DNA from 2 places in the Ruegeria sp. CE12 genome. Region 1 is predicted to be linked to the other one. Evidence: riboswitches for the same ligand, from Rfam matches in the RefSeq annotation. Region 1 holds a riboswitch; the other holds the start of a gene.
What was found. A riboswitch is a leader RNA that binds a small molecule or an ion and turns the genes downstream of it on or off. The one in region 1 is predicted to bind cobalamin.
Positions count from the first base shown of each region.

Region 2: it holds a riboswitch for cobalamin, as region 1 does, so the genes downstream of both, ACR0IO_RS12560 (DUF1636 family protein) here and ACR0IO_RS22115 (hypothetical protein) in region 1, are expected to answer to the same signal.

Region 1 is NZ_JBQFRS010000017.1:8,981-13,095, reverse strand. Features, by position in the region: gene rsgA (ribosome small subunit-dependent GTPase A) at 1-768, shown strand, start outside; gene ACR0IO_RS22125 (alpha/beta hydrolase family protein) at 800-1,657, opposite strand; gene ACR0IO_RS22120 (TetR/AcrR family transcriptional regulator) at 1,742-2,302, shown strand; cobalamin riboswitch at 2,351-2,568, shown strand; gene ACR0IO_RS22115 (hypothetical protein) at 2,657-3,064, shown strand; gene ACR0IO_RS22110 (protein-tyrosine phosphatase family protein) at 3,066-3,569, opposite strand; gene ACR0IO_RS22105 (DNA polymerase III subunit gamma/tau) at 3,743-4,115, shown strand, end outside.
Region 2 is NZ_JBQFRS010000004.1:333,773-337,887, forward strand. Features, by position in the region: gene ACR0IO_RS12545 (alkyl/aryl-sulfatase) at 1-754, shown strand, start outside; gene ACR0IO_RS12550 (hypothetical protein) at 969-1,190, shown strand; gene ACR0IO_RS12555 (hypothetical protein) at 1,187-1,690, shown strand; cobalamin riboswitch at 1,750-1,956, shown strand; gene ACR0IO_RS12560 (DUF1636 family protein) at 2,198-2,554, shown strand; gene ACR0IO_RS12565 (ABC transporter ATP-binding protein) at 2,551-3,327, shown strand; gene ACR0IO_RS12570 (ABC transporter substrate-binding protein) at 3,340-4,115, shown strand, end outside.

The sequences.
Region 1 (4,115 bases):
GGCACCGGTGCTGGAATCCAGTTGATTGCGGCCAACGTCGACGTTCTGTTCATCGTCAGTTCCTGTAACGCAGACTTTAACCTGCCTCGGCTGGAACGATACTTGGCACTTGCACATCAGGCTGGTTGTTATCCAGTGATCGTGCTGACCAAGGCAGACACGTGCGATGATCCGAAAGACTATGTTTCACGCGCAGAATCACTGACACTCTTTCTGACGGTTGTGCCAGTGAATGCCCATGATGACGATGACGTGCGACAGGTCCTGAATTGGTGTCCAAAAGGGCAAACAGCGGCTCTGATCGGCTCATCAGGTGTAGGTAAAACCACACTGACTAACGCAATGACTGGCGCAAACGAAGCCACCGCGGAGATACGTGAAGATGATGCCCATGGACGACACACGACGACCTCGCGCGAGCTGCACCAGATGCGTAACGGCGGTTGGCTGATCGACACCCCCGGTATGCGCGCCCTGCGTCTGCTGGATGCTCAAGAAGGGGTCGATGAAGTATTCTCGGATATCGTCGAACTTGCCGAAACCTGTCGCTTTGCGGATTGCAGCCACGAAACCGAACCGGGTTGCGCGATCCAAGAAGCCATCAGCGCCGGCGAGCTCGACCCGGCGCGTCTAGAGCGATGGAGGAAGCTGCGACGCGAAGATCGGCGTAACTCTGAAACAATCGCGCAGTCGCGCGCACGTGACAAAGCCTTTGGGAAAATGGTGCGATCCGTGATGCAGGATAAGAAATCACGCAAACGGTTCTGAAGGAAAGGGCACCTCCGTGCGGTGCCCTACTTCACGCAATCAACCGGGGCCAAACCGCAGAGTTGCGACGGGCAAACGCCCCGATGTGCCCCACACCCTTGAGGCCAAAATCGCCGGGCTTCAACAGGTGACGTCTGGCAGCAGGCCCGTAGGCATCTGCAAGTCGCCAAACTGCCTCCGGAGGCACCATCTCATCATCCTCAAATGTAAGAACGTCGACGGGCGCACCTGAACGCGACCAATCCGCTTCGGGCAGTGTAACTCCGGTCTCAGGCAAATAGCTTTGAGGTGCGGTACACCACTTTCGCCACTGCCAATACACTTTTGGCGGCAGGTCAGCACCAAAACCAACCAACTTACCCGGCAGATATCCCTTCAGGCGCACGATCAGGGGAGCGTGACCAAACCAGAACAACATAGCCAATGCACGATATGGCCAGGGATGATCGGATACGGTCACCAGTCCCGAACAGACACAAATCATCCGGTCGATCTGTTCGATTTCCGGCTGGACTGGACCCAACATCCCGCCAACCGAATGACCAATAACCCAGAGCTTGGCATCCGGAAATCTTCTGCGCATCTCAGCACGGGCCGCTGGCATATCGACAAGAGCCCAATCGGCCATGGTCACGTCGCTGTCCTGCAAGCGCCCTGAAAGGGAATGGCCAAAATCGCGGTAGTCGTATGTAAGGCAGGCAATACCCTGTTCGACAGCCAGCCACTGTGCAAAATGCCTGTAGTAATCGCGTGGCACGCCGGTGGCGCTGTTCAGAACTACAACTGTATCAGGCTCGGTCGCAGGCAGGAACAGACGGGCAGACAGCGTCGCTGAACCAGCCGGAAACTGAAAATCCTCGATGAGCGCATTCTGCTGGCTGTCCAACATTGAATCCTCCAACCAAGTCTGGACCAATCAGTCTAATAATTCCATCTGGACCATTTGGTCTAGTGCTGTCAATATCGATGAAAGATGACCAAACGTCCGCTACCAACCCGAGATCGCCTGATCCAGACCGCCGCCGAGCTGTTCCAGCGCTCGGGGTACAACGGCGTTGGGTTGTCCGAATTGCTGGCAGAGGCCCAGGCACCCAAAGGTTCGCTTTACCATCATTTTCCAAAGGGAAAGTCCGACCTGGCCCTTGCTGCGGCAAGCTGGGCGTCAGATGGAATGCTGGAACTGATTGCGGCCTCTTTCAAAGACGCACGCGACTTTCGCGATGGCGTCGAAACCCTATGCCACAAGATCGCAAAGCTCTTTGACAAATCCGGTCGCTGGGAAACCTGCCCTATATCCGCCACGCTGTTCGAGGGGCCGGAGAACCAACTTTTCAGGGATCACGCCTACCGCCTGTACGAAAGCTGGATTGTGCAAGTCCGCAGGCATGCCGAACGCTTTGGCGTCGATCATCCTCAGGAAACCGCCGATACACTGTTCATTATGCTTCAGGGCGGATGGCAACTGGCCCGCGCGCGTCGAAATTCGGATGTATTGCGCAACCTGCCGAGGTTTCTGCCCGCCAACGCTCTCTGAAGCTTACTGACCGCGGCGGAATGCAGCTTGACTCAAGCCGACCACAAGCATTAGCGGTTAGGCGATGGTTCTCGTATCGGACTGGTACGGGATGAAAAGGGAACACGGTGCGGTCCTGCCCGAAACGTTGGAATGGACCTATGCCGCGACTGCCCCCGCAACTGTAGGCGGAGAGCAATGCCGAAATACCACTGGCCAATAGGCTGGGAAGGTCGGCAAAGCGATGACCCGCAAGTCAGGAGACCTGCCATCGGAATTGAAACCGAAACTCGGGCGGGGTGTCCGGGCAGGGTCTGACCGCATCGCGTAGTCCAGCCTGTACCAAGCCCCCGTCTCGCGCGCGGAGGGCGCAACATGATCTGGAAGACCGAGACACACGAATTTATAGCTACAGTTTGCCAACGGACAGGCAAAACCTGCCCCGCACTGGCCAGAATGGCCCGTGCAATGGCGCAGGCCATGACAACAGCTGGACCAGTAGCGACGCGAGAATTCGAAATCGAAGGCAGCAGCGAGCTGACCCATTGCCCGGATGGTTGCACCGCCCGCTTTCGCGCGGGACCTGATCAGATCAGGTTTTTTTGCGGTTCAGATATGTCCGTCGAGACCAACGCGCTGGATGAATATGCAGACATGATGTTTGGCTCAGCAAACACCGCTTTGCCTTCCAGCATTCTTTCCAGTCCACCATATGCGCTACTTGAGGCCAATGCGCTCGTTCCAAGGCAAAATGTCGATATCAGCCAGCACGCGGCTGCATGATTCAGTGCTCGAGCTGCGGCTGAGCTGCCGATATCGCCCAGTTTAGCTGATCATCAGTTTCAACTGCACATGGCCGCACCTTGCGTAACCTCTGGAGTGCGTTTTCGGGTCTTTCACCGCATTCGATCATCAGTCGAAGCACAATCATCCCCGATCGTCCGCAGCCACCGCGGCAATGAACCAGTACCCGTCCTCCGCCCGAGAGTGCATGTCGAGCTGCTGCGCTGGTCTCAGTCCACAGCTCATTGATTTCTGGTGACGGCGCACCGAAGTCGGTCACGGGCAAATGCGCCCATCGACTAGCCCGGCTTTGAATATCGCTGCCGAAATCACCTGCGCCGAGCTGCACCATCTCGGCCTCAGTTGTCATTGAAATGACAAGACCTGGCTTCCAGTTCGCTATCAGGTCCAAATCGCCGGAATAGTCACCATCTTTGCCGGGTATCGACGTCAGCGCGAGCGTACCATTTCCAACCTGCAGGGCATAGATCACCAGCTGAGACACAAATTACTCCTCCCAAGAAATGGCATGCAACAGAACTCAGTTTTTCGAAATCGGTCCGGCCAGCTTATGCGCATCGGCTGGTATTCCCAAACGAAATTCGTGCCTGTGCGCTGTGGACGTAAGCCGCGGGGACAACTACGCTGCATCCTTGATACGAATCCGCCAGAGCAGACATGACCGACACACCCAGCCCCGCCTATCAGGTTCTAGCCCGAAAATACCGCCCGGAAACCTTTGCTGATCTCGTCGGCCAGGATGCCATGGTGCGCACGCTGAAAAACGCGTTCGAGGCCGACCGGATCGCGCAGGCCTTTATCATGACCGGCATTCGCGGAACGGGCAAAACGACCACCGCGCGGATCATTGCAAAGGGCATGAACTGTATTGGTCCCGATGGCAATGGCGGACCGACGACTGAACCTTGCGGGAAATGCGAACATTGCGTTGCGATCATGGAAGGCCGCCATGTCGACGTGATGGAAATGGACGCCGCAAGTCGGACCGGCGTCAATGATATCCGGGAAATCATCGACAGCGTACGCTACC
Region 2 (4,115 bases), on a different contig from region 1:
TAACCCGACCACGCTGACACCGCTTTCGCCTGAAGACAGTGCTCCGTTGTTTGTCGAGATGATGGGCGGTGCCGAACCGATCATGGCGAAAGGGCAAGAACTGGTCGATGCCGGCAAGTATTTGGAGGCGACCGAGATCCTCAACAAACTGGTTTATGCCGAACCGCAGAACCAGGCTGCCAAGGACCTGCTGGCCGACGCGTTCGAGCAGATCGGGTACCAGAAGGAAAGCCCGTCGGTCCGCAACTCATTCCTGGGCGCGGCCTATGAACTGCGCAACGGTATCCCACAGGGTGCCACCATCGAAACCACCGGTCCGGATACGATCAAGGCGATGCAAACCACCATGTGGCTGGATTTCCTCGGCATCCGCGTCAACAGCGAAAAAGCGGCAAACATGGAGTTCACCATCAACCTGTCGATTCCCGATCGCGATGAGAACATTGTGGTTGAAATGAGCAACGCCACCCTGACCCATATCGTTGATCAGACTGCGGAAAACGCCGACCTGTCGATCAGCCTGAACCGCGCTGATCTGGAAAAGGTCATGACCGGCGAACGTAAGCTGACCGACATGCTGGCAGATGGAACCGCCAAATCTGAAGGCGATACCGAGATCGTAGCACAACTGGCCTCGACACTTGATCAGTTCGATCTTGGCTTCGAACTGATGCCGGGCACCGGCGCGCAGGATCTTACCCCTGAGGCAAACGACTTTGCCCAGCCTGCGCTCGCGAATTCCAACGGCGGCTGATAACCCCATCAGTTAGCTGACTCGGGTTCGCAGGGTTGGCTTTCGCCTTGGAAGGCGGGTTTTCCCGCCGGAAGACGGGCCGTCGCAACCGGTCCGTCTTTTCCTCATTGCTTTTCCCGATTATTTTTGTCAGTTAAATACCGACCTAGTCAGATTCTCTGGATTCACGCCCGGTCACCGCCCTGCCCGACGCTGACCAAGAGACAACCAGATAATGACAAAATCGCTTGCTGACCTGCTGGCCATGGATGCTGTTGCCAGCCGACATGGATGTGCATTGAAACCGAAACTCCGCGAGGCCATCGAAGCCGACCTGCGGTTCCCTGCACATGCCACCGCACCCCGCCCGGAAACAGAGCTGACCGCAGATGAGCTGCCAGAAAACGTGCTCAGCCTGTCGGCGCATTCCCCAAATTCTGAAAGGAAGCGCGCATGAGCTTTTCAGTCTATGGATCAAACGGCGACAGACCAGCTGCGGGCAGACCAGACTTCGATGATTTTGAGCTGGGACTGTTGCCTGTTATGCGACACTTCATCCTCAGTTTTGCCGATTCCGATACGCAATCGTGGCAACACGCCTATTCCACGGCCATCGAACGCTGGGGCGTTGATCAGGGCCTGAACATCGCTCATCTGATCTATAAAATCGTCAAGGTCACGTTGCATTGCCGCCCGGCGGGGTTGGCCTTCAACGACCCGCTTTGCCTTGAACAGCGTGGGTCACTGACATGCGATGAGCTTGCGCTGATGAAGATGCTGCATCACATGCGGCGCGACAACACGCCCGAAGCGCGCGATGCCGTCAACCTTGTTACCGGCGGCTATCCGGATGCCCATCTGATTCAGGCTGGTCTGACGCTTGCCAATCGCTTTCCGACCGGTAACGACAGACGCGGCGACACCTCCCGTCGGCCGATGCTTCGGGCCGTGAAGTAAAAACCTATCCCCGCGTTGACCAAGCCTTCAGCTGGCGCTTGACAACGCTATCGACACCAGACTAGCTGACACGAGATGGTTCCCGACGGTTTGCCCGAGGGATGAAAATGGGAATACGGTGCGGTGCGTTCTGCGTACCAATGCCGTGACTGCCCCCGCAACTGTAGGCGGAGAGCGAAGCCAAAAGACCACTGGCCCAAAGGCCGGGAAGGTTGGCCAAGCATAGACCCGCAAGTCAGGAGACCTGCCATCAGATGTTTAACCAACCCGGGGCGGGGCGTCCTGGAAGGAGGCTTTGATGGCGCGTAATCTGCGTGTGTACATAAACGGCACCTTCTGTCCGCACTTGGCAACAAGTGGAGCGGACCATGCCGGAAGCAACTGAACCCTTCGTTTTGTGTTTTCAGAATTGGCAACGGTGGCGCTTCGCAAACACGCCCTGCAGTGAATTTTATGTTACGTTATTACATTGCTAATTATTCAGATTGACAGTAAGTGGAGCGCGTAATGCCAGAAAACTCTGATCATTTCCTGTTGATTTGCGAGACCTGTCAGGGCTCGGACAGTGCCGATGCGCTTCGAGCGGCGATTGCGGATAAGCTTCCGTCCTGCTTCGCCATCCGAGGGGTTTCCTGCATGGCTGGCTGTTCACATCCTACGACTGTTGGCTTTCAGGCAGCGGACAAAGCGCAATACCTGTTCGGTCGCATTAGTTCAGCGCAGGACATTGAAGCGCTGGCCGCGTTTGCCTGGCAATATCAGGACAGCGCTGACGGCTGGACCAATGCTACGGACAGACCCTCTGCCCTTTACACCAAAACCTTGTCGCGCATGCCGCGCATCTTGTCTGGAGGTCAGGCATGACATTTCTGGTTGCCGAAAATCTCGAGTATTATGCATTGAACGGTGATGTGCTGCTGCAGGGTGTGTCCTTTGATCTGGACGAGGGATCAGTACTGGCCATCGCAGGCCCGAACGGCGCAGGCAAAACCACCCTGCTGAACTTGCTATGTGGTGTCGAAACCATCGCGCTCGGGGATGTACTGATACGCGGTCAAAGCCTGCGATCGCTATCGCCTCAGGATCGCGCCCGGACCATCGCTGTTGTAAGCCAACAAGAGTTGCCCGATGGACGGTTACGACTGAGAGATTACGTTGCCTTGGGGCAGATTCCCATCAAAGGCGACCGATCTGCAGATGAACATAAACAGGCATTGGACAGGATATTTGACCTGACCGAGCTGCATCATCTGGCAGGCAAGCAGATGTCGACCCTGTCCGGAGGCGAGCGTCAGCGCGCGCATATTGCGCGCGCTTTGGCCCAAAACCCGTCGCTGCTGTTTCTGGACGAACCCACCAACCATCTGGATCCCGACGCCAAGGGGCGCATGCTCTCGCTGGTCGCCGATCTTGGTATCACCGTGGTCATGATCGTCCACGACCTGGTCATGATACCAGAATTCGCCACCCATGTTGCGTTGATGAAATCCACCCGACTGACGGGTTTTGGACCGGTCAGCAACATCCTGACGCCACAGCGCGTGCGCGAAACCTTTGGCGTCGAATACCTGTGTTTTCAACACGAAGACCGGGTGATCCCCGCACTCGACATCCGAAAAACCAAGCTTACAAACTGACAGGAGCTTTCCATGAACCTGAAACTCTGGCCCGTGGCGCTGATCATCGGCCTCGCCACCAGTGCGGCCGCACATGAGGTCACCGTAGACAATTGCGGCGAACCGCTTGTTTTTGACTCAACGCCCGAACGGTTGGTCGTACACGACATGAACATGACCGACATGGCCTTTGCGCTTGGCCTGCAGGACAAGATCGTTGGTCTGACCGGTATCACCGGATGGTACAAGACCAGCCCGGAATTCGACACGCTGCGCGGTGACATCCCCGAGCTGGCGCCGAAATACCCCACTGTCGAAAATCTGGTAGCGGTAGAACCCGATCTGTTCTTTGCCGGGTGGTATTATGGCATGAAGCCCGGCGGCGAAGTCACTCCGGACACGCTGGCCCCGTTCGGTATCAAGACCATGGTCCTGACCGAAAGCTGCGTACACCTGAACAAGGACCGCCCCGAAGCCAGCATGGACCTGTTGTTCGATGACGTTCTGCGTCTGGGCAAAGTCATGCATGTTGAGGACAAAGCCGAAGCTCTGGTCGATGGCTGGAAGGGCCAGCTGTCCGCCATCGAAGCCAAAACCGCAGATCTGGCGAAACCACGCGTCTTCCTGCTGGATGGTCCGGCTGATGCGCCTTTTACCGCGGGCAAGTTCGCAATCCCTGACGCGATGATCACCGCCGCTGGTGGCGAAAACGTAACCCATGATCTGGACACCAGCTGGGGCCGCACCTCGTGGGAGGCCGTCGCCGCCACGAACCCTGAATTCCTGGTTCTGCTGGACTACCAGACCGG